DNA from 3 places in the Halalkalibacter kiskunsagensis genome. Region 1 is predicted to be linked to each of the others. Evidence: riboswitches for the same ligand, from Rfam matches in the RefSeq annotation. Region 1 holds a riboswitch; each other region holds the start of a gene.

Region 1 (10,658 bases):
CAATAATATCCACTTCACCTAAGTCGTTTCGTTGTGCATCAAACAGACCTGTATCTGTTGCTGCTGTTGCGGCGACTTGTTTTGTCATTAAGGGACCAAAGTTTAGTACTCCTGTCTCAATAATATTGATATCATTTTCTGTCATGCCTGCTTGGTGTAAAAGTACGAGAAGATTTTGATACGTTCCACTACTCAAGCTATATACACCAACATCTTGTCCACGCAAATCTTCCACACTTGAAATATTGCTCTCCTTAAGAGAGATTAGATTAAACACGTTTTCAGGATAAATGTTATAGATTATTCGTAATTCCTCACCTTGCTCTAAAGCTAGAAGAACAGCCTCAACATTCGCAAATGCAATATCGGCATTTCCCGCAATAATATTACGAACTGCATCTCCACCACCAGCTCCAGGAATGTATTCAAAATCAATGTTTGCTTCTTCAAACCAACCTTTTTCCTCAGCTAAATAGAGGTTGCTTTGTTCTGTAATTGGTTGACTCCACGAGGCCATTTTTATTTTTTCTGCTTGTTGTTTTTCTACTACTTCCTCATCTTCTTGGTGTTCTTCCTCCGTTCCACAACCAACTACACTAAACATAAACGCTGCAAAGATAAATGCGGTACTCGTCTTTCTGATAAATCGTCTCATTTCATTTCTCCCTTAGAATAACTATATTTTTTAAAAAAGAGTACTTCAATCCAGTTAATCGACTGATATAAAACTATTCCCATAACGGTTAGTAAAATAAAAACAGAAAACATTAATGTTGTATCTAACATCCCTTGAGACGCAATAATAAGGGCGCCTAATCCCTTATTCGCCCCAATAAATTCACTAATAACAGCTCCAACAATACTTAAAACTATCGCAACGCGCAAGCCTGAAAAAATGTATGGCATGGCAGTTGGAAGTCGTAGTTTACATAACGTTTGATATCTTGTTGCTTTTAATGAACGAAACAGCGCCAATTTTTCTCGACTTACATGCGAAAGGCCTGTAACGGTATTCTCAAATAAAGGAAAAAAGCAAACAAGTGCAACAATCACAATTTTAGGTGTATAACCAAAACCAAACCACAAAACAAGCAAAGGTGCGAGCGCTAATTTAGGCATAGCCTGTGAGGCAATAATATAGGGCTGTAAAACCTCCTGAATCGTTTTTGATTGTGCAACAAGAAACCCTAACCCAATTCCAAGTACAGCCCCAACGAAAAATCCTCCAAACACTTCAAAGACTGTTGCAAATATATGTGGATAAAAATAACCGCTTTGAAAATGCTTAACTAAGGTAACAACAATATCTGTAGGCGCAGGTAAAATAATTTTTGAAATTCCCTTAACGTGTACAATAAATTCCCAAGTAAAAAGCATAATGATAAATATCAACAGCGAATAGATCTTCGTACGCTTCATGATGAACTCCCACCTAATCCCTCAATAGTGTCATATAGTTCTTTTACAGACTTGATGAAAGAAGGGTCAAATTTAAGTTGTTTCAGTCTTGGTTTTGAAAAAGGCATCTGAAACTCTTTTACTACTTTTGCAGGTTGTTCACCTAATAACACAACACGATCTGATAAATAAGCAGCTTCCGTAATATCATGTGTAATAAAAATCGTCGTAGAAGAAAATTGTTCTGTTAATTTCATTAATTCTAGTTGAAGTTGCTCTTTAGTCATCGTATCTAAGGCCGAAAAAGGCTCGTCCATTAAGAGAATTTCAGGCTCTGTCATAAATGCTCTAGCTAAGGTAACTCTAGACATCATCCCTCCAGATAACTCATGAGGAAACTTTGTTATATGATCGGCCAACCCTACTAAGGCCAGTACTTCTCTTGCCTTCGTACGGTCCGCTTTACTTGGTCTTTTTTTTAACTCAATTGGCATAAGAACATTTTCTAAAACTGTACGCCACTCGAGCAGAACGGGCTTTTGAAATACATATGTTATTTCATCAAGTGGCTCATTGATCTTATGCCCTAATACGACAATCTCCCCTTTAGTCGGGTTCAACAACCCGCCCATCATTTGTAACAATGTCGTTTTTCCACTACCACTTTTTCCAATAATGCTAACAAACTCACCCTTTTGAATTTGTAGATTAATGCAATCGAGCACAGGAGTTTGCTCACCTTTAAACTGCAAGGCAACATCTTGACATGTAATAATTGTCATTTCATCACTCCCTTTTACTCTCTGTATACATCAAAGAAATCAATCTGCTCTTCTAACGAAGACTCAACATCACAAAATCTCACTAAATCAGCTAAATGAAACCTTCCATCATGATGCCACCCAGGCTCAGGGTGAGGCATGGACCCTAGTGCACAAATTCGATTTACTCCACATTCTCCTAGCATAGAAATAATTGAAGAAAATTCCTGAGGAGGACAACCGACCCCAACCGTTTGCACAAAGCCTTCAACCTTTTTTATTAACGGTTTTACTTCTGCCATGTTGTTAACTGGAATAACTGTTACAAAACGATTAAGAGGGGAAAATGGAAACTCTCTTTCTTTTTCACCAAATTCACGGTAGACAACCGTCCATTCCGTCCCCTGTTCACTTTTGATCAAGTCAAGGCTAGAATTCTCAAAGCTTTCAAATTCTAACACTGTCCGCTGCTTCATAATTGCATGATGTTCTTCGTCTTTTAACGTCGCACGCGGATGGGTGTGCTGGAAATTGTCCATTTCATTTGCAAGCATTTGAGCAAAATCATGTGCAGTATACATGCCACCCCGCTCAACGAAAAACACATGTGGCGATAAACAACCTTGCTGATCAAACCAAGAAACATCATAAGAGGCCAATTTCGCCGTCTGCCACCCTTTAGTTGCAGCTAAACATTCTTTCGTAATCACACCAAAGCTCACTTTATGCCCATGTGAATGAAAGCTTGCATGAGGTGGTATTTTCTGTCTTACTGTTTCAATTGTCTCTTTTCCACCATAAGCAATGACAGCATTCGAGGATTGAAAACTAATCGATTCAAGCGCCTCATCTCCACCCTTCCACCACAAGATAGCCATTGCATCTCCTAGTCTATCGTCAACTTCGGCAATTGTTTTGGCGAACAGCACTGGAAATAACGGTTCCGAAGATGACACTTTTCCGATTGTTGCTGACTTAAGTAACATGCCGGCAGCCAAGCTCCAAAGTGGCAAGGCTGGAACATTGCCTGAGAAAATATGAGTAATGAGCCTAGGGCCGTATGCTCGGTGCACTCCTCCTGATTTGCGCGGACGGAATTCATCTAAAATAAGCGGGTTAGCAAAGTCTTCATCAATCATGCGCTGCAATTTTTCTTTCCGAAATTGTCTAAGGTAACGACTAATAAATAAGCGAATCATTTCACGATCATAGCCTGTAATAATTGGTAATAACTGCTCTGCTAGCTTTCGTAACTCATAATCCGGATGTAACCACTTTTGAACAGCCTTATCAAAAATATCAATAATCTCATTCGTTTTTAGTGTTTGCACGTATTCTAATTGTTGTTTTTTTAGTGTTTCTGCAATTTTCTCCAAAAGGTCTGGTGTCAATTCAGGCATGTGTAATTCGACCGATTCACTATGATTTTCAAACGTCAATACCTTATAGGACGCTTCTTTAAGCAACTGCTTGCATGACGTCGGCACATGAAAACAAGAAAAGCGTGTCGTCATACAACATCTCCCCCTGTTTTCTTTGCAGCTGATAAAAACTGTTCAACGGCTAACGAGCACCCTTTTGCCTCTGCACCTTCAGCCCTACCTAACAAATAAAACCCGTCTTTTGTTTTGATTCCCATATCTTCTGTTAAAATTGCCATGACAGAATTAAGATTAGCAAGGTCATAATGAACGATAATTCCTTTTTCCCCTAGTGGCTTCTCTTGCATTTGTTCAATATCAATCACAAATGTCCTTACCCAATGCGGCGATTTTTTGATTGGGTTTAGGAGATCAATCTCATTCTGAAGAAAGTTTACGTCATACATTTGTGAACTAAGCTCTGTCATTCCGTACATATTGAGACACATCTCTAATGGCAAAGAAAACAACTTGCTCATTTTTTGCTTAAATTCTGTTGGAGTCATCTCTCTAGAACGGCCCTTTGCCCCACCTGTATCCATTAGACGACTTTTGGGGGGCAAAGTAAAATTGATTCTCCTTCTGCTACATTCATCTAGTAAGTGGATAAAAGAAAAGGTTGCTCCTATTACTAATACTGGTTCTTCATTCTCTTCTACAGTTTGTAGTGCCTCAATCAGTCTTTCTACTTGAAACTCATCTTTACTAAAAGCATAGAAACTATCCTCTGATCCAAACGTTTCTTTAGCTATATGTAAGTAATGCGCTAGAGAAGAATTAGGCATCACTCCTTCTGTCGGGAAGAGCACAAACATTTTCATTGTTTCTACATCTGGTATGATAGATTCTTTAAAAAATGTTTTCATTGAAAAGTCATACGTCTCTAAATCACGGTGATAATTTTTTCCGCGTTTTTCTGGATTTGTTGTTCCACTTGTCATAAATAGCGCTTTTGTTTCATCAATCGGATGGCTAGATAACGTCGTGAGTTTAAACGCATCAATAGGAACAGGAGGAATATCAGTGTAATGTTTCACTGTTCTCGGTGACACACGACGCTTCCTGCAAAACTTTCGTAATGGTTGATTATGTTCATATTGAAATTGAAACACCTTTAATGCGATTGCATTAAATTCTTCATCACTTGACGTAGGTTGCTTAATAAAATTAATAACCTCTTGTTTTATTGCCTCATAATTCTGTAACACTATAAACACTCCAATTCTAAAATACAATAAAAAAAACCGCTTCGAATTTCGAAAGCAGTCATCATTCTTAACTATAAAATAACAATAGCTTATTTTATGATGTCCACTTCCCTACGCTACTTTGACATAGTTCAGGTTCAAAGGGTCTAAAGCGATGATGCTTTAATCTCAGCCTTTTTCGGCCCCCCTAGTGGGTTAGTCTTATCTTGTTGTTTGTCCAATCATATCATTTATGGCTTGGTCTTACTACAAATCAAAAACATATCCATTAGAGAGAAAGAGGCTGACCCTTTAGAGACAGCCTCTTTCCTTATCCATTTACAACTTGTTTTGCATGGGTATCCTCTATAACGCGAACAAATTCCCCTTGATTAAAAGGATAACCAGCTTTGGTAATTTTCACTTTAACAAGCTTTCCAATCATCTCTTCTGTAGCAGGAACTTTTACTTTTAAATAATTATCGGTATAGCCAATGAACAACCTACTACCCTTATCATCTTTATCACGTTCTTCTGGAATTACTTCAAGAACTTCACCTTCAAAGTTTGAAGCATATTCCTTTGCGAGTTGATTCGAAAGTTCAATTAAACGATGAACTCGTTCACTTTTCACTTCTTCATCAACTTGATCTTCCATTCTGGCTGCTGGTGTTCCCGTGCGTTTTGAATATGGAAAAACATGAAGTTCACTAAATTTATGCTTCAAAATAAAATCATAAGTCTCTTGAAATTCTTCTTCTGTCTCTCCAGGAAATCCAACAATTACATCTGAAGTAACAGCTAATCCAGGTAGAACTTCCTTTAAACGATCTAGACGTTCTCCAAAGAACTCCATTGTATATTTACGGCGCATCCGTTTTAAAACCGGGTTTGAACCAGACTGAAGCGGAATGTGCAGATGACGTACAACTTTTGTTGATCGGTCAATCACATTGATCACTTCATCTGTAAGCTGACTAGCCTCAATCGAAGAAATCCGAATACGTTTCAACCCTTCTACTTGTTCCAGGTCTTCAAGTAAGCGAGCAAGACTGTAATCTTTTAAGTCTTCTCCATAGCCACCTGTATGAATTCCTGTTAAAACAATTTCTTTGTATCCAGCCTCGACAAGTTGTGTCGCCTGCTTGATCACTTCTTGCGGGTCACGTGAACGCATTAGACCACGTGCCCAAGGGATGATACAAAATGTACAGAAGTTATTACAGCCTTCTTGAATTTTTAAAGAAGCACGTGTACGATCTGTGAAAGCCGGCACATCAAGCTCCTCATAAACACGTGACTTCATAATATTACCGACTCCATTAATCGGTTCACGTTCTCGCTTAAAATCTTCTATATACTCAAGCATTTTCACACGATCTTGTGTACCGACAACGATGTCTACCCCAGGAATGGCCATAATTTCTGCTGGGGACGTTTGCGCGTAACAACCCGTTACACAAATAACAGCATCAGGATTTTTCCGAATTGCACGGCGAATCACTTGCCGACTCTTTTTATCTCCTGTATTGGTTACTGTACAGGTATTTATCACATAAACATCTGATGTTGCTTCAAACTCTACTTTTTCATAGCCTTCTTTTTGAAACAGTTGCCAAATCGCTTCTGTTTCATAATGATTTACTTTACAACCTAATGTATGAAACGCAACAGTAGGCATTACCTTCACCTCATTAATTCGAAATGGTACGAAATCGCACTGAGCGCATAAAGCGATGCTGTTTCCGTACGTAAAATCCGCGGACCAAATCCACAGGCAATTGCACCTGCTTCAGTCAATTGCTTAAACTCATCTTCTGTTATCCCGCCCTCAGGTCCAATAATAATTAAAATCGATCCGCCAGAAGAAAGAGCCGTTAACGCTTTTCCCAATTGCGCTTGTTCGCGACTTTTTGCTGTCTCCTCATACGCCAAAATAACTGTATCATATGAGGAAAGCTCTTTTTTTAGTTGAGCAAGAGAGCATATGTTATGAATAACTGGAATCCGTTCTCTATAAGACTGTTCAGCTGCTTCTTTTGCAATTTTACCTAATCGCTCAAGCTTCTTACTTGCTTTCTTTTGATCCCATTTAACGATAGAACGTACAGCAACATAAGGAAGAAAACCCGAAGCACCTAGCTCCGTTCCCTTTTGAACAATAAGCTCAAGCTTGTCTCCTTTAGGAAGTCCTTGTGCAATCGTCACTTGAACAGGTAACTCTGTATCTGGACGTAACTTTTCTAAAATATCAGCAATAATTTCGTTATCTGCCTTACTTGATATGCAGCATCTAACTGTCCGCGAGTCATTATCACTACAAATAATTTCATCACCAACATCCATTCTCATCACTCTAAGGATGTGCTTGACGTCATCACCTATAATTTGAACTTGCTGCTCTGTCATTTGCTCTTTCGCAACAAAGTACCGTTGCATCATCATCGTCCTCACTATGGTTTTGTTTAGGAAAAAGGGACAGTCCACGCCTGTGTTAAAATAGCTACACTAGCTGTATTACATTGATTAGTTGAAAAAAAGTGGCCTTTAAGCAATGAGCGTAGCCGTTGCCATTGGTGTGAGAAGTGTCTCACACCTTAAAGCCCGCTATGAGTGGGTTTCTCAATCCGCAGGCGCGCAACGTGCGGAGCCATTGCCACTTCCTCGATGGACTTTTTCAGTGCCCTCGATTTCCAGCTTTTTTAACTAGCCTTTTTTGCAATAATAGCTACCCAGTCATCCATTTCAACAATTTCATCTATAATAAATCCACCTGCGACTAACGCATCTTTTACTTCTTGCTTCTTCCGCTTAATAATCCCTGATGTAATATACGTTCCATTTGGTTTAAGAACCGCTGCCGCATCTTGAACAAACCGAACAATAACTTCTGCTAGAATGTTCGCGACCACAATATCATATGGCCCTTCTATATCTTCAAGTAAATTATTCTGTTTCACCGATACGACATCTTCTACACGATTTAGCAACACATTTTGCGTGGCACTTTCAACAGCGACATAATCCAAGTCAAGCGCTAGAGTGCTTTTCGCCCCTAACTTTGCCGCAGCGATACTTAACACCCCTGAGCCAGTACCCACATCAACAATCTTCTCTCCGCCTTGAATCACCTTGTCCAAAGCCTGAATACAAAGAACCGTTGTTGGATGAGTTCCTGTTCCAAAAGCCATACCAGGGTCAAGTTCAATAATCGTCTCGTCCTCCGTCGGTTCATACTCCTCCCACGTAGGCGTAATCGTTATTGAGCTCGATACCTTTACAGGCTTATAATATTTTTTCCAAGCTGTTGCCCACTCTTCTTCATGAACCTCAGCAATTTGTACCTTGTTATTCCCAAGATCAATATCATACATAAGTAAGCCATTGATGGACTCTTTGATTTCATCAATGGTCTCTGCTAGAAAGCTATTTACAGGGAAATATGCTTTTATAATAACTCCTTCTTCCGGATAATCATCAGGAGAGAGTTGGTAGATCTCACCGAAACGATCGCCCCACTCACGGACAAGGTCCATGGGATCTTCGATTACGACACCACTTGCACCAGCCTCGTGCAAAATATTACAGACTGGCTCCACCGCTTCCTCTGTCGTATGAATACTAAACTCCGACCATTTCATCATATCTACCAACTCCACTTTTTTAAAATTATTATCCTTTGAAAGCCCTTCTTACTTTAGCAAAAAATCCATCACTTTGTTCATCAGGCTGCCCACCAGACATTTGGGCAAATTCACGGATCATATCTCTTTCTTTCTCCGTTAAATTCTTTGGAGTTACAACACGAACTTTCACATGCTGATCTCCTTGACCACGTCCATGAACATTAGGTACTCCCTTGCCACGAAGACGGAAATTTGTACCGGTTTGCGTACCTGCAGGAATTTTTAGCTTTACTTTTCCATTTAGGGTTGGTACTTCAATCTCGTCACCAAGTGCTACTTGCGCAAACGTCAGTGGCATTTCACAGTAAATATCATCTCCGTCACGTTCAAAGAATTCGTGTGGTTTCACATTAAAGACCACATATAAATCACCCGCAGGGCCTCCGTTTACTCCAGCTTCCCCTTGACCAGATACACGAAGTTGTTGTCCATGATCTATACCAGCTGGAACCTTTACGCTGATCTTCTTACGTTTACGTACTTTTCCTTTTCCACCACACGTGGTACATTTGTTTTTAATAAATTTACCTGTACCTTCACAATGGTGACAAACTCTGCGATTCACTACTCGGCCAAAAGGTGTGTTCTGCTCAACATTTAACTGTCCAGAACCACCACAATGTGAACATGTTTCTGGCTTGGTACCCGGTTTTGCTCCAGAACCCGTACACGTTTGACACGTCTCTTCACGTGGAATTTCAATTTCTGTATCTTTTCCAAACACGGCTTCTTTAAAATCAAGCGTCATTGTATATTGAAGGTCTGCACCTTGACGTGGGGCATTCGGGTTACGACGTCCACCGCCCCCACCGAAGAACATGTCAAATATATCACCAAACCCTCCACCAAAGTCTCCAGCTCCACCACCGAATCCTTGATTTGGATCAGTATGTCCAAATTGGTCATAATGGGCTTTCTTTTGAGGGTCACTTAGTGTATCATAGGCATCTTTTACTTCTTTAAATTTTTCCGTAGCGTCAGCTTCTTTATTGACATCTGGGTGATATTTGCGCGCCAATTTTCGGTACGCTTTTTTCACTTCGTCAACTGAAGCATTTTGATTGACACCAAGGACTTCATAGTAATCTCTTTTACTCATGTCATCCACTCCCGACTCTATTCCATAACGTTCATCTTATCATCATCTTATCAATATCTGCAAGATATAGGACAGAAGAACCGTTAACACTTTTTGGTACATTCGTAGAAAAAGCCAAAGTCATCTACTCTGACTTTGACTTTTCTACATTAATCAATCAACAAGAATCTTTTAATACTCATTGATTTGCCCGATACTAGATGATCGAACTATTATTTTTTCTCTTCTTCTTTTACTTCTTCATAGTCCGCATCAACTACATTATCGTCTGCATTCTCAGCGCCTGCTTGTGCACCTTCAGCACCTTGTGCTTGTGCAGCTTGAGCTGCTTGCTCATACATCTTAGTTGATAGGGCCATGACGATTTCTTGAAGCTCGTCTTTAGCTGTGCGAATTTCGTCAATATTATCTGATTCAATTGCTTGCTTTAACTTATCTTTCGCAGCTTCAGCTTTATCCTTTTCTTCTTGCTCAACATTATCGCCTAGGTCTTTAAGCGTTTTTTCAGTAGTGAATACAAGCTGGTCTGCTTCATTACGAAGCTCAACTTCCTCACGACGCTTCTTATCTTCTTCCGCATTCGCTTCAGCGTCTTTCACCATTTTTTCGATTTCTTCATCCGATAAACCTGAAGATGAAGTAATCGTAATTGATTGCTCTTTATTTGTTCCAAGATCTTTTGCTTTAACATTTACGATACCGTTCGCATCAAGATCAAATGTTACTTCAATTTGCGGAACACCACGTGGTGCTGGTGGAATATCTGTTAATTGGAAACGACCGAGCGTTTTATTATAAGCAGCCATTTCACGCTCACCTTGTAGCACATGAATGTCAACAGATGGTTGATTATCTGCAGCAGTTGAGAATGTTTGTGATTTAGACGTTGGGATTGTTGTATTACGTTCAATTAATTTCGTAAATACTCCGCCCATTGTTTCAATACCAAGTGATAATGGTGTTACGTCAAGAAGGACAACATCTTTAACGTCACCAGTAAGAACACCTGCTTGAACAGCTGCACCAAGAGCAACTACTTCATCTGGATTTACACCTTTATGTGGATCTTTCCCAGTTAATTTCTTAATTTCAGCTTGAACAGCTGG
Region 2 (10,658 bases), on a different contig from region 1:
ATCCTCATTCCCCCAGCATCAATTTATGAGTGAATAATCATTCATTTACGTTATCATAACACGTTCGACTCCTCGTTAGAACCCTTTTTCCAGATTCGTTTCACGATATTTGATGGATATACAGTTGAATTGAGGATACTTAATATTTACAAAAAGAGTGCAAAACGAATGTATAAGATTTTGCTCTCTTTTTGACATACTATTATACATTTCATTCAATTGTTTTTTCATGATTCATAATTTTTTCGATAAATAAATCATGTGCTCGAGAAACGAAATCATGCCTCCCTTTAATGATCGAAAGTTTTCTTGTGAATCTCCTATTAGCTACATTGATTTCCTTTAGTTCTCCCAATTCCAATTCTTTTCGCACTGTTAATCTTGAAATCATCGCAATGCCGAGTCCTGCTGAAACTGCTTCTTTAATGCCTTGACTACTACTAAATACAAAAGATCGTCTCACATGCAAGTTTAAGTTTTGGATAAGTTGATTGCTATAAGCACGAGTGCCTGAACCACTTTCTCTTAAAATCCATACTTGATCCTGTAATAATTCTGGTTTCACCATTCTCAGTTGTGATAAAGGGTGATTAGTTGGCGCAATGATAATGATTTCATCGTTCATAAACGGCACAGCTTCTATTTCATGATCAATAACTTCTCCTTCTATTAAGCTAATATCTAATTCATTTGAACGTGTTTTACTAATAACCTCTTCTGTATTACCGACAATTACTTCTACATTAACTCCAGGGTGTTCATTTGCATATTCTGCAAGCACTCTAGGAAGGATATATTCTCCAATTGTGAAACTAGCACCAATTTTAATTGTTCCTTGCACAATATGTTTTTGGTCAGCTATTTCCTGCTTTGCTTCTTCATAAAGAGAAAGAATTTCTTTCGCTTTAATATAAAACTTTTCTCCAGCAGCTGTTACTTTTACTTGTTTTGGTGAACGAATAAATAAAGTAGTTTCTAATTCATTTTCTACATTTCGAATATGCAAGCTAACATTTGGTTGCGACAAATTCAAAAGTTTGGCTGCTTTTGAGAAATGCCTGAGTTCGACAACTGTAACAAAAATCTTCAAGTGATCTATATTCATGGTAACCTCTCTTATCATTTCATCATTGCAACTATTGTTATCACCAATATATCAAATGATAAGAATAATGGATACTATAAGGAAAAACACCATCAATATGAACTCCTGATAATCATAATTTATTCCATGTCTCATATATATGGACAAAGAGTATATTAACTAGTAATTAAATTAATGATTGGTGGTGCTTAAATTGAAAATTATTTCATGGTATGCTCACAAAGAAAATAAAAAAGACAAGAAGGAAGAAAACAAAACACTAGAAAAAATCCCCTTAAAAGATATATTTAAGGCGAAGAAAAACAATCAAGATTAACAGGATTCGATTCCGTTTTTTATCAAAGACTGCAATTTTACTAGAGTCTGCTTTCCTCATACATTACCTAAAATAACAAAGCTACACCTTTTAACATTTTTTAAGTACTCTAAAACGTTAAATAGGTGTAGCTTTTACAAAGTCTTTGCACTTTTCTGCTGCTTACTGCATAAATAGTACCCTCTATCTTTTCTCTTTATCTAATTATTTTGATAGGCCAGCCAGATACATAATAACCCCTTTTCGACCTAACGACTGGATTAATTGTAATTTTTTGAGAACCATCTGCGCATGACCTTTTTGTTCGACAGTGTGCAGGATCTCTTTGACAGTGGCGGTTTTGTTCGTGAAAGGAGAAACCAATATATCTTCCTGTACAATTCCGAAACGTTCCTCTAAATATTGTTCTATCAAAGAAATCACTCCTTCATTTTTAATTGTCCCACTATAGCGAGACTGTCAAGCATTTTTTCTACTTTGCTTGTTGTATAAATTTTACATCGTCTAAAGTTGTCTCTACAAACATCTCGTTAGGTTTTATATCAGAAAAAAAATAAATCCCGTCACTAATTGGACAAAATTACTAAAGTAGACAAAACGAAAAGCTACTAACTAATAAATCAGTCAGTAGCTTCATAATATGCAATTTATTCTACAATGTTTACAAAAACATCGGATATAGATGGTGCTTCTTCAATTAATTCAAATTCCAACATCCAATCAATTGTATCTTGCCAAGAGTCTCCTTCTTGGCTTCCAAACCCTGTATCCGACTCCATTTTTGGAAGAAGGATTTCTAAACTTTCTTGCTCCACCTCTTCAATAAGTGGGAAGTTTGCTTCATCTTGGTTCGTTAACAAAATGTTTAAAGCTTCTTCAGGGTTTTCCTTCATGTACTCATATCCTTTTGTCGCTGCGCGCCAAAAGGCTCTAATCTCTTCTTCTTGTGCTTCCCATGTTTGATCACTCGTTACGACAACAAGTTCATAAAAACTTGGAACTCCGTAATCAACTGGATTGAAGTAACGTGTTTTGTGACCTTCATAATTTAAAACTGGAACTTCATGATTAATATAGGCTCCAGATACTGCGTCTACTCGCTCACTGATAATTGAAGAGCCTAGCTCAAAACCTACGTCCATCATTTGGACTTCATCTGCATCTCCACCATCATTTTCAACAATTGTTTTAATTAGTGCTTCGTTAACTGGGATGCCAGGATAACCAACTGTTTTGCCTTCCAAATCTTTCGGACTTTGGATTTCGCTCTCTTCTAAAAAGATAACATGGTTCAGCGGCGAACGAACAATGGCTCCAACTGATTTTATTGGAACATCTTGGTTCGCACGTGCAGTTACGACATCTGGTTGATACGAAATTCCAAGAGTGATTTGTCCAGCTGCAGCTAAGTTAATTGGATCCGTTGGGTTCGCTGGAAATTGAATGTTAACCTTCACTCCTTCCTCTTCAAAGTAGCCATTTTCTTGTGCTACATATAAATAACTATGTACAGCATTAGGGTACCAATCTAACATGATATCAATTTCTGCTACCTTAGCTTCTTCTTCGATCGCAGGCTCAGGCGAAACACCTTCTGATTCTACTTGCTCTTCACTAGCTCCACCACAAGCTGCAAGACCTATTACCACTAATGAACTAATACTAGCTGTTATCCACTTTTTCATTCTGTTCTCCTCCACTTTAACGAAATTTTCTCGAGTAATACAACAATCAAAAATAACACAATTCCTATAGCAGACAACAAGACTATAGGTGCAAATACACCCGCCCCATCAAATTGCGTCATCATCCGTCTACTAAAGTAACCAAGACCTGCTTTGGCACCTAACCATTCTCCAATCGCGGCTCCTATGACGCTTAAAGTGACAGCCACTTTTAAACCTGAATAAAAATGTGGGAGTGCTGAAGGGACACTCAATTTAAAGAATATATCCTTCTTACTCGCCCCCATTGTCAGCATCAGTTCTTTTAAATCTTTGCTACTTGAACGAAGGCCATCGAACGTGTTCACTGTGATTGGAAAAAAGGTGATTAAGAGTGTCACAACGACTTTGCTCCAGATCGAATAGCCAAACCATAAGACAAAGATTGGAGCAAGAGCAATAATCGGAATTGTTTGTGATGAAATAACAATTGGGTAAAATGTTTTTTCAGCAGCTTTACTTACACTCATCCAAATCGCTAATCCAACCCCAAGAAAGATGGAGAACGCTAATCCAATTAAAATAATCGCTAACGTTGCTGGCAAATGCACAAGAAATAACGTGTTTCGACTATCATATAACTTCACCATCACTTCTGTAGGCGATGGCAAAATAAATGTCATACCAATCACTCTAGCAACGATTTCCCAAATCAGAATTAAAGCAACAATAAGTACCGCTGGTGTTACATAATCTTTTACATGCCTCATGTTGCCACCTGTTTACGCAGTTGGTCGATTAATTGTTCTTTCACCGCTATCACGTCTGGCGAGTGGATATCTCGAATCTCTCGTGGTCGTGTTAAAGGGACATGAACCTCCACGAGCTTTTGAACAGGCGCTTCTGTAAAAACAAATACACGGTCGGATAAAAATAAGGCTTCATCGACATCATGAGTGATAAATAAAATAGTCGTTTTCCACTTTTCCCATTGCACTAACAACCATTCCTGCATCGACAATCGTGTAATGGCATCAAGGGCACTAAACGGTTCATCCAACAACAATACATTTGAACCACTTAATACCGTTCTCAGAAACGATACACGCTGCCTCATGCCACCAGATAAATCGCCTGGATACTTTTTTTCAACATCTTTTAATCCAAACTCACCTAGTAGGTCGGATACTTTTTTATGAGCTTCTTGTTTTTTTACCCCTTTTAATTCAAGAGGAAGTGTCGCGTTGTCCAAAATCGTTCTCCAAGGCATGAGTAAGTCTTGTTGCGGCATATATCCGACTTTCCCAAAGCGATTCGGATATCTTTTTCCATTTATAAGTATCTCTCCATTTAAAGGCTCTTCAAGTCCTGTTATCAGTCTGAAAATCGTACTTTTCCCCGATCCACTTGGCCCTATTATGCTAATGAATTCACCTTTATGTACATCAAAATCGAATGAATCTAGAATGAGGAATGATTGTTGACTTTTGCTTTCTTTATAGTGAAAACTGACCCCTTTTAACTGTAAAGATGGTTTACTCATCAGTTGGCCACATTTCCTGTTTGTATGACATGTCCCAGAACATATACTCAAAACGCGTCGTATTTAAAAAGATTTCTTCTAGCTTCTCAAGTTCTAACTCAGGTTTTCCTTCTGTTAGCGTATCAAGCAGGTCAATGCACCAATGAGCTAATTCCCCAAACTCTTCTGAAGAGTACATTTGAATCCATTCACCGTAAAATTCATGCTCGTTTGCTCCTGGTCTTTCATTTAATTCTTTTCCAATTTCCCAATAACTCCACATACAAGGAAGAACAGCAGCCACAAGATCTGCTAATGTCCCGTTTTGACCAACGTGTAACATGTAATGTGTGTAGGCAAGAGTTGTTGGAGCTGGTTTGGCTTGTTTAAACTCTAATTCTTCAATTTCAAACTTCTTTGCATACTTTAAATGAAGAGACATTTCTTCATTTAAAGTTGAATCTAATAATTTTGCAAACTTTCCCATCGTTTCAACGTCTTCTGCTTTCATTGCACCTAAAGCAAAAAGCTTTGCATAATCAATTAGGTACAAATAATCTTGAATCATGAAGAAACGGAACTTCTCACGATCAAGTGTCCCGTCTCCGATCCCTTGAACAAAAGGGTGAGCATGATTCTTTCTCCAAATTGGTTGCAATTTCTCATACAAACGTTCACTAAATTTCACGTGTCCGCACCTCTTTTTTAGATTGATTTGTCCAGTTATAAATAAATGTAGTAAGTACTTTTGTATAAGCAACAAGTTGCTCAATCGATACCTGCTCATTAACAGAATGGGCGTTTAGCAAATCGCCCGGACCATATATAACTGTTGGGATCCCTGCATCTCCTAACCATCCACCGTCTGTTACAGTTGGCGAAACATCAGAGATTGCCTCTTGTGCCGTTATTCGTTGATGAGAACTAGCTAATAACTGGACTCCTAGATGGTTGGGGTCTACTTCTAATGACGGAAAAATCTCTCCACGCTCTTCGATCATCGATGTTCCACCCCAAGTAAACGTAGGAGGATTCTCACGCAACCAAATATCACCTTTAGCTACATTGAGAATGTGCTCTTCTATCTCATTAGCTACTTGCTCATATGTTTCATTTGGATAGAAATGCACTGTAATCCACAACCTACACTCATCTGCAATAAACGCAGCATGCCTTCCCCCCTCGATCACTGCTGGATTGATCGTATTTGAACCTGGTGGGCACCCTGGATAGCTTTTTGTTATGGCCCAGTGGCGCTCTAACTCTCCAAGTCCTTCCATTACTTTCGTCATTTTTTCGATCGCACTTGCGGCTACTAAATTGCCACCAGCATGAATCATGCTTCTTCTTGTAGCATCATGGTAAGTTTGATTGCTTTTCACTGTGATCCAACCAGTGATGACGCCACCTTGTCCTTGAATATGTAAATCACTTGTATCAACAACTATGGCAAAATCAGCGCTATATCCACGTTTGCAGCATTGTAGTGTACCAGCTTCGCCTACTTCTTCTCCAATGACAGATTGAAATAAAAGATCACCACGTAATTGAATACCCGCTTCACGAATGAGTTTAATTGCAAATAATGCCCCAGCTAATCCACCTTTCATATCAGCTGCACCACGTCCAATGACAACTCCATCACGGACGATCGGAGTAAAGGGATCCAACTCCCACTCTTCATCATCACTTACTTCAGCAACATCCATATGTCCATTAATTATCAAGCTGTTATGTGAATTAGAAGCCGTTCCTTTCAAAAGCCCGACTACGTTAGGATCATTCGGGTATATATCCCACATATCAATCTCAAACTCTAACTCTCTTAATAAGCTAGCAACATATTGTTGGGCTTCTTTCGTATTCCTTGCTGGCGGTGCAGGTGTTTGAAAAGAAATGAATGTTTTTAGTAAGTCAATCATCTCACCTTTTCGTTCATCAATTTCCTTTAATATGGCATCTAAACTTTTTGACACGTCCTATCCTCCTTTTGAAACCACTTTCTCATAATACGAACACTCAATGTATCTCATAAAGACGCAAAAAAACCACTTCAATTTCGCTCGAAGTGGTTGAGAACATAAAAGTATCCTTATTAACAAATAAACTTTCATACACTTCTTCCCTCCGCTAGTTCGAACTAGATCAGGTTATAAGGGTTAAGATAACTATCTCTCTCAGCTAAAAAGCACCCCTAGTAGTGATTGCTATTAAATTTAAAACTTACTACTATTAGTTGTACCATACAATGGTAACAACATCAACAAGTTACAGATAGCTAACTTATCATTCACTTACCTTAAAATCATTTAAACAATATGCATTTTTTCTTACTTTTATAAATCAACCATTCGAGAAACGAATGATAGAATCGGCCAGTACTTACTTTCCACCTAGGTTCATCCGCCTATTCATTTTTGCTAATGTCTATGTTATACCTCATAACTTCTTTCATTTTTCAGTAATAAATCCGCTACATTTCATTTTAATAATACTTTTAAATGTCTATGGACCTAATTATACATATTTCGCGACTCTATAATTTCGCACTTGGTAATATTATCTCATTTTTATTCAATAAAAAGGTTATTACTTTCAAATTATCGAATTTTCTCAAATATCATGAGGGAATGTGATCAACTGGAGGTAATTTAAGATACGATCAGTTACCCACAAATCAAAAAAAAGGAGTTGTTTCAGAAATATGCATCAAAAATTTCATAAGCTCGTTATGTATTCACTTATTTTCTTAATTACGATTGCGGGTTTTGCTCATTTTGGTGGAACAGTTGCAGCTAATCAAACCGCACCCGAACTCGCTTCTATTTTCACTGATATCGATTTGAGTTCCTCTAAAGAAATAACTGTTATTGTTGAGATCGAAGAACCATCATTACTCGAGGCAAAACATCGCAGAAAAAGCCAAACGAAACAAAAACTACAACGAGAACGAAAACAAGTCATTTCTGACTTACAACAGCTATCTTCTTCGAGTAAAGTAAATCGAGAATACGACTACGTATTCTCAGGATTCTCTGTTGAAATCGCAGAAAATGAGATACCTAATTTATTATCGGTAGCTGGGGTGAAAGCCGTTTATCCAAATGTTACATATCATGTTGCATCCGTTAGCGAAGCAACACCTATTGATCCTGAATCTTTCAGTCCTGATATGATGGCTAGCGCTCCTTTTATTGGTTCTGTTGAAGCTTGGGATGAAGGTTTTACAGGTGAAGGTGTAACAGTCGCTATTATTGATACCGGAGTCGATTATATTCATCCTGACTTAGCTCATGCATTTGGTGATTATAAAGGATACGATTTTGTAGACAATAACGCTGATCCCCAAGAAGGGGCAGGCCAATATCATGGAACACATGTTGCAGGAACAGTTGCTGCAAACGGGACAATCAAAGGCGTAGCTCCAGATGCCTCACTTTTAGGATATCGGGTTCTTGGTCCTAATGGGGGAACAACCGAAGATGTTGTCGCAGCTATCGAACTTGCTGTTAAAGACGGGGCAGACATTATGAACCTCTCTTTAGGAAACACGTTAAATAATGCTGACTGGGCAACAAGTATTGCTCTTGACTGGGCAATGGCTGAAGGTGTTGTTGCTATTACTTCCAATGGGAATAGCGGCCCTAATAATTGGACAGTGGGTTCACCCGGTACGTCTAGAGATGCCATTTCTGTTGGAGCAACACAACTACCATACAATGTTTTCAATGCAGACATATTTACATCTGAAGAAGTAGCATATCCAAGTGCAGAAGTCATGGGACACCCTTCAGAAGAAGCACTACTTAGTTTAAATGAAGGTGAATATGAGTTTGTTCATGTTGGATTAGGTGCTGCAACTGACTTCGAAGGAAAAGATCTAGAAGGAAAGGTAGCTTTAATTAGTCGGGGAGAATACCCTTTTATTGATAAAGCAACCAATGCAAAAAATGCTGGCGCTATTGGAGCTATTATTTACAACAACGTTGAAGGTGTTCAACCAACTGTATCTGGTCTGGCTGTTCCAACCATCATGACGACTCTAGAAGACGGTCAAAAACTAGTAGCAGAATTAGAATCTGACAACAACACAGTATCATTTGAAATTGAATTTGATAAAGAAGTTGGCGAAACGATGGCAGACTTCTCATCACGTGGGCCAGTATTAGATACTTGGATGATCAAGCCAGATGTATCCGCACCTGGTGTAAACATTGTAAGTACTTTTCCAGGTAAAAGCTATGCTGCTTTGCAAGGGACAAGTATGTCAGCTCCTCACGTCGCTGGTGCGGCAGCCCTAATTTTACAAGCTAACCCAAGTTGGAATGTCGATTTTGTGAAAGCCGCTCTTATGAACACTGCAGAAAAATTATATAACGCTGATGGGAACCTCTATGCTCATAACTCTCAAGGAGCAGGTAGTATCCGAGTTCTTGATGCGATCGAAACAAAGACACTTATTACTCCTGGAAGTCATTCATTTGGAACATTTTTAAAAGACAAAGGACGTCAAGTTGAGCGTCAACATTTCACCATTAACAACCTTGCTAGTGAACGTAAAAGATATGATTTTGACGTTCATTTTGATGGAAATCCAGAAGGTATCAAAGTGACAATAAGCGATAATTTACAAGTACAAGCTAACCGCTCACAACAAGTAAACTTTAACGTTAAAGTAGATACTAGCAAACTAGAAGCTGGTTATTACGAAGGAACCATTGTAGTTAGCAACAACACAGAATCTTATGAAATCCCAACAATTCTTTTTGTAAAGGAACCAGACTACCCAAGAATTACCCACTTTGACCTTGTCACTTTAGGAAATAATGTTTTTAATGGAAGTGTTTATTTACCTGGAGGTGCAGATGAGGTTGCATTATGGCTCTATAATGATACAGGACAATACGTAGGTAATTCAATTATTGGTACTAATGTTCTAACTACAGGTTTCTATCACTTTAATTGGGATGGAACAATTGAGTCAGGTACACTTACACCTGGATCTTACTATGTTATCGCATTTGCCGAATATAAAGGTGAATATGGATATGTTCAATTAGCTGATCTAATTGAAATCAAATAACGATTAGATAATAACACCTATCTCTCTCAGTAAGAGATAGGTTGTTTTTATCTATATGCATACTATTATTACCCTCGAATTTTCGATACTCCTTTGAAGATCTTTTCAAAAATATCAAACTTCCTAGGTTAGACATTGCTTAAGTCCGGTGTATAAAACTGATAATTTTTCCCATTTCTCTTAGCATGATACATTGCTTTATCTGCATTTTGAATTAACGTTTCTCTGTCTTCTCCGTCTTCAGGAAACATGCTGATCCCGATACTAGGTGAAACGTTCAATTATCGGAAATGGGGTAGAAACAGACTCAATAATACGATTAGCAATATCTATAATCTCTTTCTTATCTGTTTCTTCAAAGATAATAATTGTATCTCAAGTAATTTCCGATTTGGTAACTCTGTTAAATCATCATAAAAGGCAAGCTGTTTAAATTCTTCTTCTTTTTCTTTTTGCGTTGTAACATCAAGAAAGACCCTTCCTATCCTTATCAACTTCCCATACATGACCACTCTCCATCTTCTTCAATCGATTGGCTAATACTAATTAAGGAATACCTAATAAAACCATTAGAAACATCATATTTTTGCATCGTATAAGCTTTATCAGAGAAGAGTATAAGTATAAGTATAAGTATAAAGAATGTTGAGAGGATGATGGAGCGTGATAGCTGTTGTTTATGACCTAGAGTTAATCAAACGGTTTCGAAAAGGACAACCGAGTGAAATTGTTGAAATAGGAGCGTGTAAAGTTGATTTACAAACAAGAAAAATTATAGATCATTTTCAACAGTATATTTCTCCAAAACGAGGACACATTTCAAAAAGTACAAGAAAATTTATAAAGATGAAGGAAGAAGATGTTGAAAAAGCAGTTCCGTTTGACATAGGCATCCATAAGTTCTCCAAATGGCTTGGTGAAGAATACTTTTTATGCTCATGGGGCAAAGACGACCGTGCTCATTTTAT
Region 3 (10,658 bases), on a different contig from region 1:
AATTTTTATAGCTTTACTAATATCTACAGATCCATCCGGTTTTTCGACCGTGTAATTAAGCTCGCACAGTGCCGCATGCCCCGTTCCCGCATTATTCCATTCATTAGAGCTTTCCTCTCCCGCGTTTGCGAGCTTCTCAAACACTTTAATGTTCCAGTCCGGTACTAATTCTTTCAAGATTGTCCCTAAAGTCGCGCTCATGGTTCCGGCGCCAATTAAAATGACGTCTGTTTTTGTTTCTCTGTTGCTCATTTTTACCACCCCTAAAATTTACAGAAAAGATGTAGGCGTCCCACCAAGTTAAGGCGCGACCTAATCATACACCTTTTCTATCTCCATTTTAACAATATCATAGCGTATTACTATTATTTATAAATGAACATATCTACTATTATATGATAATTATAAATTATTTAAAAGCTGATAAAAAGTTAAAAGTCAGTCCACAAGGCCTAAGAACAAACAAAAACCAAAGACATTACCAGCTTCTTGCAAGGATTAAGGCTTTGGTTTGCCGTTACTTGTGAACCACCACCCTCTAAGAACGTTGATTTAACAACAAAAAGAAGGAGACCATATCAATGTGATATGATCTTTAAAAAGAGGTGATATTTGTTGTTCCTAAATTGAAACAGTAACAGTTAACGGGCACTATTTCTTTTCTGAATTATTTCTTCTTCGATTTAATTGTTGCAAATGCAAATCCAGAACCGTCCTAACTACCTTTAGAAAACAAACCCATCAGACGAGTCCAGAATCCTTTTTCTTCTTCTACGTCCTCTTCGTTTGTTTCTTGTCTTCTTTTTTAATACTTTCTGTTTTGATGACAAACTGGACAGAGTTTACTTTCTCGTTTTTTGTGGAGACAAAGGATACTGCTTCGAAATGTGATTTATCATACTCAGCGATCATTTGATCGATTTCCTTTTGAATTTGATCCGGTAAATCACTCGTTTTTCGATATAATTCACCTGTCCCGTTGTGAAGCTTCGCAACGCCATCTTCTAATTCATTCGTTCCTCCAGACAGTTCGACGATTCTTGTGTTCCTGTCCTTTTCACTTTCTCATTATATAAACACGGTGTTGCTTATTCAACAAACAGTTTCCTTTCATTCGTCCAGTTCACAACATAAAACGAAGTTATGTTGGATTACGCAAAAAAAATAGAAAAGGAGGGTTCACCTTGACTTCTAAATTGGACAGACGCAAGAAATATACGCGGATGGTGTTGAAAGATAGCCTTATGAAATTGTTAAAAGAAAAGCAGATTTCAACGATTACGGTAAAGGAAATTTGTGAACTGGCCGACATCAATCGCTCGTCTTTCTATTCCCATTACTCAGACCAGTATGACCTTCTTTATAAAATGGAAGAAGAAATTATCGAGGATATGAACAAAACACTTAGTAGCTACAATTTCACGAAGGAAGAAGAAGCATTACAGATGACAAAAAAAATATTAGAGTATATCGCTACAAACAGTGATATCTGTCAAACGCTCTTAAGTGAGCACGGTGATCCTAGCTTCCAAAAGAGAGTCATGTCTCTCACCCATCAATTTACGATGAAAAACTGGATGACCGTCAACAACCTTGATCAAAAAATCTCAGAATACATAAGTCTATTTGTCGTTAGTGGAAGCATTCACGCGATCAAAAGTTGGTTAGATAATGGAATGGATAAATCCCCCAAGGAAATGGCGGAGATTATTAATAACATTAGTAATAAGGTGCTTTCTTCGTTGCGGTAAAGGGAGTTTTAGGAGTGACATGATTTTAAAAATAAAGACTGAACCCAATCGGAATTCAGTCTTGTCCATTTTATAGATGTTCAAATTGGCTTACTTTATTAATTCTTATGGCACTAACACGGCATCAATGACATGGATGACACCATTTGAAGCCTCTATGTCTGATTTTACGACATTTGCTTTATTTACTTGTACAGGGTCAAGCGAAATGGTTACTTCTTTCTCAGCTAATGTTTTCACCTTCATCCCATCTTTCAGATCACTAGACATCACTTTACCAGGTATGACGTGGTACAGCAGAATATCCTTTAAGTCTTCTCTTGCTAATAATTCTTCTGCTGTTACATTTAGATCATTTAGTAGCTTTTCAAACGCCTCATCTGTCGGAGCAAATACAGTAAACGGTCCTTCGCCTTTCAGTGTCTCGATCAAACCAGCTTTCTCTAAAGCAGCCACCAACGTATTAAAGTCACCTGTTTCTACCGCTGTGTCGACAATGTCCTTTTTACTTCCTGAATTCTCTGCTGCAAATCCTCCGACTGAGAATGACATCACCAACATAAAAATCAACAAAACCACAGCATACCATTTCTTATCCATTAATAAATCCTCCTTTTTTTCCGGTAATCATCCAATTTTTAAAGAAATAACATTCGCTCTAACACTTTCTTAAGTACACACCCCCGTTATGTAAACTCAAAAGGTATTATTCGTTTATTTGACACTTTTATCCTTACGTGAACAATAAAAAAACTTATTATGATCCTTAGTAAAAAAACAAAGATGCAATCGTCCATCCCCCTTTTAATGAAGAGTGGATGATCCATATAGAGCCTTCCTGCAGTAAACTTAATTTGCAAAACAAGAAATTGAAGACATGCGGCCCACCATAAAAAAGGTCCAGCAAACAAGCCGAACCTTTCATCACCTTATTTTATTTATACCGTAGTGCAAAACGATAAAAATAAATTAATTCATCCCGTTCCATTTCCCTTGGTTTTTGGATGATTTTAGCTTTTTAGCTTTTTCTTTGTGCTGCCTGTTAGCTGCTGCACTTCCAAGTTCTTTAGAGAACTCTGAATCAGTTTTACTTGAATCAAATCCTTGTTTGTTCTTTTGGTCTGCGTTCGTTTTGCCATTTCGTTTCGCCATAGTATCACCCCTTCTCTCTTTATTTTGAGAATTAAAAAGAGAATTATACGTGATTGCTTTTTTCCTTAATATTGTTTAAAAACCAGTCCTTAGGGGAAAATAATTTACCTTTCTACTGCTGTTGTATTCGATCGTTTTCGGGACAGTCGTAACCACGCTGCCCCTTTTTGCATCATGTTTTCTTAGAATAAACTATGAAAAAGTGATGTGAGATGTTGTGACCAAAGTTCTTTTGCGTCTTAAAAATTATGTTTATGTAAACTAAAAAAACAACCCTTTTGGATTATGCTTTATTTGCCTGGCAACGTCCTGGCTCACCCTTTCTCTTCTACGGGGAAAGGATGTCTTGACGCTATTAACTGGAGATTTTTCAAAAGGTCATTAATACTAGTAACTTTAAAACACATCAAAAAATACAGTTGGATGGGTCATACAACTAGTTATGAATAACTGCAACTACCTCTCCTACTCGAAGCCATTGAAAAAGTCCATCGAGAAGCGGCAATGGCTCCGCACGTTGCGCGCCCGCGGATTGAGAAACCCACTCATAGCGTGCTTTAAAACAAGGCAACGGCTTTTTCAGTAGCTCACCTACACTGGCCACTTCTCTAACGTATAGGACATCTCCCAAAACATATACTCATACCTGCTGCTTGTTATAAAAATAGACTCCATTCGTTGCTTCTCTTCTGCTGAAGCTTTTTTTGCGCAATCATCCAAACGGTTAATCTGTTCCTTTACTAACGTTGCAAACCATTCGTCACCATACGTATCAATCCACTTTTGATAGACGGGATGCTCTGGAGTAGAGCCTTTATACTTCTCTCCGATTTCCCAGTACAACCAATAGCAAGGAAGAATAGCCGCAATCACTTCCCCTAGAGAGCCTTTATAGGCAACAGAAAACAAATGATTCGTATAAGCAACTGCAGTCGGAGCAGGTTCCTCAGCCATATGGCCTTCGCTATTCTTTTCTAGTCCTAAGTCTTTTGCAAATCCTTCATGTAGCATATGCTCTGCATCAAAAGTCGATTTAGCATGAAACGCCATTTGCGACGTTGTATGAAAGTCTAATGCTTTTGCAGCCCCAATCGCTTGTACTTGAGCAAACCTGGAAAGGTAAAAGGAATCTTGCTGTACATAATATGTAAAACACTCAATTGGTAATGACCCATCAGCTACTCCTCTAACAAACGGATGTTCAAAGCTTGCATTCCAAATGGAATCTGCCTTTTTTCGAAGTTGTTCTGAAAATTTCATTTCATTCATCCTCTCTTTAATAATCTATTCCCAAAACTTATAAGTTAAATAGCTTTCATTCGTTCATTTCGTATAATGCGTTCATTAATCGGCCTTTCAACTCTAAAAATTCGGGAGAGACCTTCATTTCTGTTTTCCTTGGCCGAGACAATGTCACCTTCTCTTCTAGAATGACCTCTGTTGGACGAGGGGCTAGCACATAAATACGGTCTGATAAGAATATCGCTTCATCAATACTATGTGTGATAAATAAGACGGTTCGTTGCATTTTCCTCCATATTTGCAACAGCCAACTATGCATTTTCTCACGAGTTAACGCATCCAGAGCGCCAAAAGGTTCATCTAATAACAATAGTTCTTTTTTATGCAAAAAGGTTCGTAGCAACGCAGCTCTTTGTTTCATTCCTCCCGACAAGACGTCCGGATAAGAATGCTCATATCCTTCTAATCCAAACAGCGGAAAAAGAGAAAGCGCCTCTTCCTTAACTTGTTCTGTTTGTTGCTTCGTTATCATTGGACCTAAAAGAACATTTTCTAGCACGGTTTTCCATGGGAATAATAAGTCCTTTTGCATCATGTAACTGCTATAACCACGTTTCCCAATTATATTCTGACCATCTAGTGAAATTTCTCCCTCATGCGGAATATCAAGGCCCGTAATTAAATTAAATAATGTACTTTTGCCACAGCCACTTGGTCCAATTAATGAAACAAACTCTCCTTTTTGAAGATACAGGTTTATTCCTTTAATAACGGGTTCCCCGCCAAACGAATGCTGCAGATTGCGAATGCTTAGTTCCATATACACTCCTAATTTCTCATTAAGGTAAGAATTTATTTGTCATCGCTTCTTCAGTCGATACTTCTATTTCAATTAGTCCAGCCTCAAGCATCCAAGAGGAAAAATTATCCCAAATGTCTTCACTTTGAATGCCCCACTTTTCTGCCCCCCCTTGATAACGCGGGCTTAGCCAATTTTGTGACGCACGAATAAGTTCTTCATCTGTTTCCGGGGTAGCAGCAATTAAAATCTCCGCTGCTTCATCTGGTTGTTCTATCGCAAATTCATATCCTTTTGACATAGCTCTTACAAATTTTTCAACGAGTTCAGGCTTCTCTTTAATTACAGCATCGCTGCTAAAAATAACAGGAGAATAATAGTTAAAGACAGGATCAATATCTTTAAGATAAATCATATTAATGTCTTCACCGCGAATTTCCGCTTCAATTCCTGTCCAACCATAAAAAATCCATTGAAAATCAATGTCTCTCTTCGTATTTGCAAAAAAATCAGCTGATCCAACAATGACATTTTCTACCGAAGAAGGATCAACATGATGCTGATTTAAAACAGTGTTCAAAATCGCCTCTTCCTCAGCACCTCCAAAACCGCCATATGTTTTCCCTTCAAAATCCTCTGGTGATGTAATCTTTTTTTCAACTGGAGAAGCAAAGCCAGAAGTATGCTCCTGAATCACAGCAGCGATCGAAACGACTGGAATATCTTTTGATCTAGCAATGGTCACACCAGTTTGGGATCCGACCCCAAAATCGGCTTGTCCTGCCGCAACAATTGGTACAGCACCTTCCATCGCCGGTTCGATAATCGTTAAATCAATTCCTTCTTCTTCAAAGAACCCTTTTTCTTTGGCGACATAAATACCGGTATGATTCGTGTTTGGTACCCAATCTAACATAAAGGTTGCTTCAACTAATTCTGAAGATTCAACCGGCACCTCTCCCCCAGCTTCTGATTCGATTTCCGACTCCACTTCTTCACTTTGATTCGGCTCTTCTACTTGATTACAACCAACTAAAACGAGCATGATAATCAATAACAAAAAGGTACTTACTTTCTTTAACATCGAATTCTCTCCTTAATTCATTTTTTATATTTGTGAGACTTATGTTTCCACGGCATCATAACTCTACCTAGGATAACAACAACTAAAAATAAGAGGCAGCTTAATAGTGAAATTATCACAATAACAACGAAGACTTTGTCTGTTGCAAACGAGCTTTGAGCTTTTATTAAATAAATTCCTAACCCAGAACTTGCACCAACCCACTCTGAAATAACAGCTGCTAACACACTATAAGTCGCTCCGATTCTCAACCCTGTAAATAGATTAGGAAGCGCGTGTGGGAATCGAACAGAATAAAATACCTGCCAAAATGACCCTCCCATTGACCTAACAAGCCGAATCATATCCCGATCACTTGATTGCAGCCCCTCAACTACACTAACGACAACCGGAAAAAAAGTCACTAAAGCTACGACAAGCACCTTAGGGAGGATTCCGTACCCAAACCAAATAATTAGCAAAGGTGCAATCGCAATAATAGGAATCGTTTGCGAAAATAAGAGAATTGGATAAAAACTTTTACGTAAAAACGGTGAGATATCTAATATAAAAGCCATCACTAACGCAACTGCAATCCCTAATAAAAATCCAAGCACCGCCTCTTTCGTAGTCATCCAAATATGTTCCGGTAATAGGTGCCACGTTTGAAACAACGTATGAACAATCAAACTGGGAGCTGGTAAAATCCAGTTTTCAATCTCCCAAAACCTAACAACCACTTCCCATAACACGAGAAAAATTAAAATAGCGCTGATCGCAGGTGCAGCTGAACGGACAAACTGACGTAAAGAAACCATGTTTACCTCCTTTCGCAAAAAAAAACCTACACACCACAGAGGCGTGTAGACTTACATTTCACATGTAATTCTAATAAACATCCCTCCGCTGGCATTACCCAGATCAGGTTTAAAGGGTCGATATCTTCATCGGGATATCCTCTCAGCCAGCCTCATAGCTCCCCTATTAATTTTCATAATTTTTCCTTTCAAAGCGTAACACACATTCTGAATTACAGCAATATTCCGTTCTTTCCAACTGAACAAGATTACTCGTCGTGTAATGCTTCACAGTTAACTTAAATATTCTTTCATGTGAAGTTTAATTAAGATATTCGTTGGATCTCTTCCAAGCTATTAATATGTTCCCATACTGGGGTAATTTCTGTAATAATTTCATCTTTTAAAATATGTTTTAGTTCGTTTTTCTTTTGTTTAGCTATAGTTAATTGATTAATAGTAGAAAAGAAAATGAATGATTGATTTTTAACTTGCTGACCTTCTCTAATTGTTGGGTCATGCAAGTCAAAAAACAAATCTAATAATTCGTTATAGGATACTTTCCAAGGATCAAACCATATTTCTACTAGATCTACATTGGCCCGTTTTAAATGCCCTATTTGAACATATTCAATACCACGAAAAACTGTAATAAACGCTTTTTGACTGAAAAATTCACTTGCACCAAACACTGCTTTTTCCATTATTATCGCTCCTCCTGAGCGATAAGCCTCTCATCCATTCAAAAAAACCTCTCTTTAATTTAAAGAGAGGTTAGTATGATTAAATACATTGCTCTCATCTTTCAAAGGTTAACACCTTTGCAGGAATTAGCACCGTTCAAGTCAATATTTTGACTTGATGGTTGCCGGGTTTCATAGGGCCTGTCCCTCTACCACTCTGGATAAGAAGTTTATCGCTATTTAATTTTTTATTCTTTAACAACTTTATTGATACTAATCTTATCAACCACTTAGCTAAAATTCAAGTAATATTTTAAAAATAATGATAAAAGTTGCCTTTTTGTTGGCTCTTTCTTGTTCCTAATAGTTATTTATTTTGATTGCTAAGTTATGAACTAGTAAGGTCTAAAATCCACTTTTTCAAGTCGACCATACGGAAAAAATCAGGTGTCGTTTCTGTCCCTGTAACCAGCATCGGAATCAAAGAATCATTTTTATGAAATCCTCCATGACTAGCGCCTCCCGCATGAGAAGGAGTAACTTCCCCTCTTAACTCATACCCTGGTTTTGCTGATATAACTACAAAGTCTCCTTCATGAGAATGAAGAGTGCTATGAAGCCTTTTTAGAGCATCAGGAAAATCACCGAAAGTGACATCGTTTCCCGTTATAGTTAAATCAAGAATAGAATGATCTCCCCTAATCTCCCAAGTTTGATCGAATTCATCCTTTACTTGTCCACCTTCTTTAAATTGAAAGCTTTCTTTTTTGTCACCCGCAGCAACATGAATCCATTGATCTATCTTCCAGGAGATCATATCGAGGCGTTCCTCTGTTTTCAATTTCTCGACAATCTCTGTTAGTGGTACATCGTCTGTATTTAATGAATAGATAAAACATGACCTCAAATTGTTTGCTAACACTACTTGATCTTCTTTTCGCACACCCTTACTCAATTTTGTAACCTTTAATGGCTGTAATAATTTCCTTAGGTCAACAAAGGCTTGTGATTTGTCATCCTTTATGCCCGATTGACCATTATCTCCAATCAAAATCCAAATATAATTATCAAGTGCCTCTTCCCATGTCGGAAAGGAGTCCAACATCGTCTGTAAGTTTTTATCCATTTCCTTAATCCCCTTCGTATCCATAGGTCCACGTTTATGAACGTTCTTATCATGATCAGGGAGATAGACTAGGGAAAAATCAGGAATATCATGATTATTGACTAAATGAGTAAATTCTTGAGCGGAGAATTTATTATTAAAACCATATTTATGCCAAACACTGCTGTATTTCCCATTAGGATCCAGCCTAGATAAGCGACCATAGACATACTTTGTGGCAGTCTGCGTTTCAATATGCTTATCAATAGTAACGAAGAACCGGATAAAACTAGGAATGGTTAATTGGTGCGGAACGTTCCCTCTGTTTACAAGCGGATTGATAGAAGCAGTTTTTTTCCCTTGCTCGTTTAACTCCTCATGAATTGTTTTCACTTTTGTATTTAAATGTTCATTATTTAATCGGTAAAGAGTATCTTTCAAGCATTTACTAAGTCCAAGTTTCATTTGATCAATTAGGTGCGTCCCATAATTAATGATCCTATTTTCTTTTTCGCTATACCATGTAAGCGCAGGGATTCCATGTTGATCTGAATAATGTCCTGTGAGCAATGTGCTTTCCACATTTACTGACATTGTAGGGAAAGGAGCAACAACGCTTGAATAATATGTCCCATGTTCCATAAAGTATGTAAAAGCAGGTAAGGTTTCCTCTTTTAACGCAAGCTGTAACGGTTTATCCATCAATGTATCAAGCATTACCATAATAACTGGTTTATTGGAAGTAGTAATGTAAGTCACCCCTTTCATCCTTATTAAAATTTCACTTAAGAAACCCACTGTTCATTTTTTAGTATGCAAAAATAATAATAAATTATGAAGGAAAATATCAATTCACTACGTGCTAACTTCCCTCTCATTTCCGTGTCCTACATGTTTCTTATTACAAAGGGAATAATATGCTTCGACAGTATAAAGGGGGACTAGTTAATGGACTACAAACTATTTAGAGAGGTCAATCAGTTGGCAGGAAGAAATTCTTTATTAGATATACTAATGATATTTTTTTCAAACAAGGTTCGCTATATATTTATATTTGTTTTAATTCTAATGTTGTTTCAAAATTCACACAGAAAAGTGGCACTATCTGCAATTAAATCTGCAGTATTTACCTTGTTCATCAATAGGTTGATTAGGCTGGTGTATTTTAAACCCCGCCCTTTTGTGAAACACCGTGTAGGCATTCTTATTCCTTCAAAGACAGACTCTTCTTTTCCAAGTAAACATACACTGCTTGTGTTTGCTATAGCTACTTCGATTTTTCTACGGGAACGTATTCTCGGGTCGATCATGTTGGGGCTATCCATGTTAACGGGGTTTTCACGCATTTGGGTAGGACATCATTTTCCATCTGATATAATCGGAAGTGCCTTCATTAGTATCGTCACAAGTATCTTCACTGATAAAGCTTCTAACCGGTTCGCTTCAAAATATAACCCCTTAAAATAATAGGATTTCACTTTATAGTTATGAGGAGCACATATTCCCTGGCTTCTTTTAACTATTTTTCTACGCTATCTAAAAACAGTTATTGGGAAATATCCCTTCCCTGTATAGAAAACATCTTTTTATAGATATGAGAGATTTGTAGCAAAATCCCCTTGCAGCAAATATCACTAACTAACATATGATATCGTAATTTCATAATAAGTGGGTGAATGTATGTATTATTATCGCCAAGATTGGTCTTCTGTTATAGAGCTTTTAGACCAAAGTTTATACGCAGAAAAAATGGTTTGTTCAATGAGTACACAATTATTTCACATTCCAACTACACAAAACCTAAAAGGAAATCCCGAAATGCATGAGCACCTTGTTCCCGCTTCTTACCACCGAGTAACAGCGGTAGGTTCTGCACAACGATTACAAAATGGTGAATATCATGATTCAATTATTAATACGTTGATTTCATGTGTCAACAGTGCGCTTAGAGAAGATCAAGAAGTAATGAGATGGTTACACGTCATGAGAGACAACGCCCCTAATGAATTTAAACCCTTTATTCAAAACGTTATTAGTTGGCAACAACAAACTGAACAAAGTATGTC

Evidence for each region. A riboswitch is a leader RNA that binds a small molecule or an ion and turns the genes downstream of it on or off. The one in region 1 is predicted to bind thiamine pyrophosphate.
Region 2: linked by a shared signal. The riboswitch ahead of SLH51_RS19795 (acetylornithine deacetylase) and the one ahead of SLH51_RS13895 (LuxE/PaaK family acyltransferase) in region 1 are both predicted to bind thiamine pyrophosphate.
Region 3: linked by a shared signal. The riboswitch ahead of SLH51_RS18990 (ABC transporter permease) and the one ahead of SLH51_RS13895 (LuxE/PaaK family acyltransferase) in region 1 are both predicted to bind thiamine pyrophosphate.

What each region holds. Positions count from the first base shown of each region.
Region 1 covers NZ_JAXBLX010000022.1:21,002-31,659, reverse strand. Annotated here, with positions in the region: gene SLH51_RS13915 (ABC transporter substrate-binding protein) at 1-655, opposite strand, end outside; gene SLH51_RS13910 (ABC transporter permease) at 652-1,419, opposite strand; gene SLH51_RS13905 (ABC transporter ATP-binding protein) at 1,416-2,180, opposite strand; gene SLH51_RS13900 (acyl-CoA reductase) at 2,195-3,673, opposite strand; gene SLH51_RS13895 (LuxE/PaaK family acyltransferase) at 3,670-4,788, opposite strand; TPP riboswitch at 4,880-4,987, opposite strand; gene mtaB (tRNA (N(6)-L-threonylcarbamoyladenosine(37)-C(2))-methylthiotransferase MtaB) at 5,099-6,448, opposite strand; gene SLH51_RS13885 (16S rRNA (uracil(1498)-N(3))-methyltransferase) at 6,454-7,206, opposite strand; gene prmA (50S ribosomal protein L11 methyltransferase) at 7,470-8,408, opposite strand; gene dnaJ (molecular chaperone DnaJ) at 8,440-9,552, opposite strand; gene dnaK (molecular chaperone DnaK) at 9,765-10,658, opposite strand, start outside.
Region 2 covers NZ_JAXBLX010000045.1:1,875-12,532, reverse strand. Annotated here, with positions in the region: gene SLH51_RS19830 (LysR family transcriptional regulator) at 212-1,105, opposite strand; gene SLH51_RS19825 (hypothetical protein) at 1,299-1,421, shown strand; gene SLH51_RS19820 (hypothetical protein) at 1,626-1,835, opposite strand; gene SLH51_RS19815 (ABC transporter substrate-binding protein) at 2,069-3,106, opposite strand; gene SLH51_RS19810 (ABC transporter permease) at 3,103-3,855, opposite strand; gene SLH51_RS19805 (ABC transporter ATP-binding protein) at 3,852-4,628, opposite strand; gene tenA (thiaminase II) at 4,621-5,295, opposite strand; gene SLH51_RS19795 (acetylornithine deacetylase) at 5,285-6,583, opposite strand; TPP riboswitch at 6,713-6,813, opposite strand; gene SLH51_RS19790 (S8 family serine peptidase) at 7,312-9,690, shown strand; gene SLH51_RS19785 (diguanylate cyclase domain-containing protein) at 9,819-9,971, opposite strand; gene SLH51_RS19780 (hypothetical protein) at 10,020-10,196, opposite strand; gene SLH51_RS19775 (3'-5' exonuclease) at 10,354-10,658, shown strand, end outside.
Region 3 covers NZ_JAXBLX010000040.1:11,420-22,077, forward strand. Annotated here, with positions in the region: gene SLH51_RS18950 (malate:quinone oxidoreductase) at 1-252, opposite strand, end outside; gene SLH51_RS24520 (hypothetical protein) at 772-1,038, opposite strand; gene SLH51_RS18955 (TetR/AcrR family transcriptional regulator) at 1,185-1,751, shown strand; gene SLH51_RS18960 (fasciclin domain-containing protein) at 1,857-2,351, opposite strand; gene SLH51_RS18965 (hypothetical protein) at 2,721-2,903, opposite strand; gene SLH51_RS18970 (hypothetical protein) at 3,340-3,507, opposite strand; gene tenA (thiaminase II) at 3,495-4,163, opposite strand; gene SLH51_RS18980 (ABC transporter ATP-binding protein) at 4,219-4,965, opposite strand; gene SLH51_RS18985 (ABC transporter substrate-binding protein) at 4,985-6,028, opposite strand; gene SLH51_RS18990 (ABC transporter permease) at 6,046-6,825, opposite strand; TPP riboswitch at 6,888-7,000, opposite strand; gene SLH51_RS18995 (peptide-methionine (S)-S-oxide reductase) at 7,131-7,508, opposite strand; SAM riboswitch class I at 7,600-7,715, opposite strand; gene SLH51_RS19000 (alkaline phosphatase family protein) at 7,876-9,360, opposite strand; gene SLH51_RS19005 (undecaprenyl-diphosphatase) at 9,541-10,059, shown strand; gene SLH51_RS19010 (hypothetical protein) at 10,273-10,658, shown strand, end outside.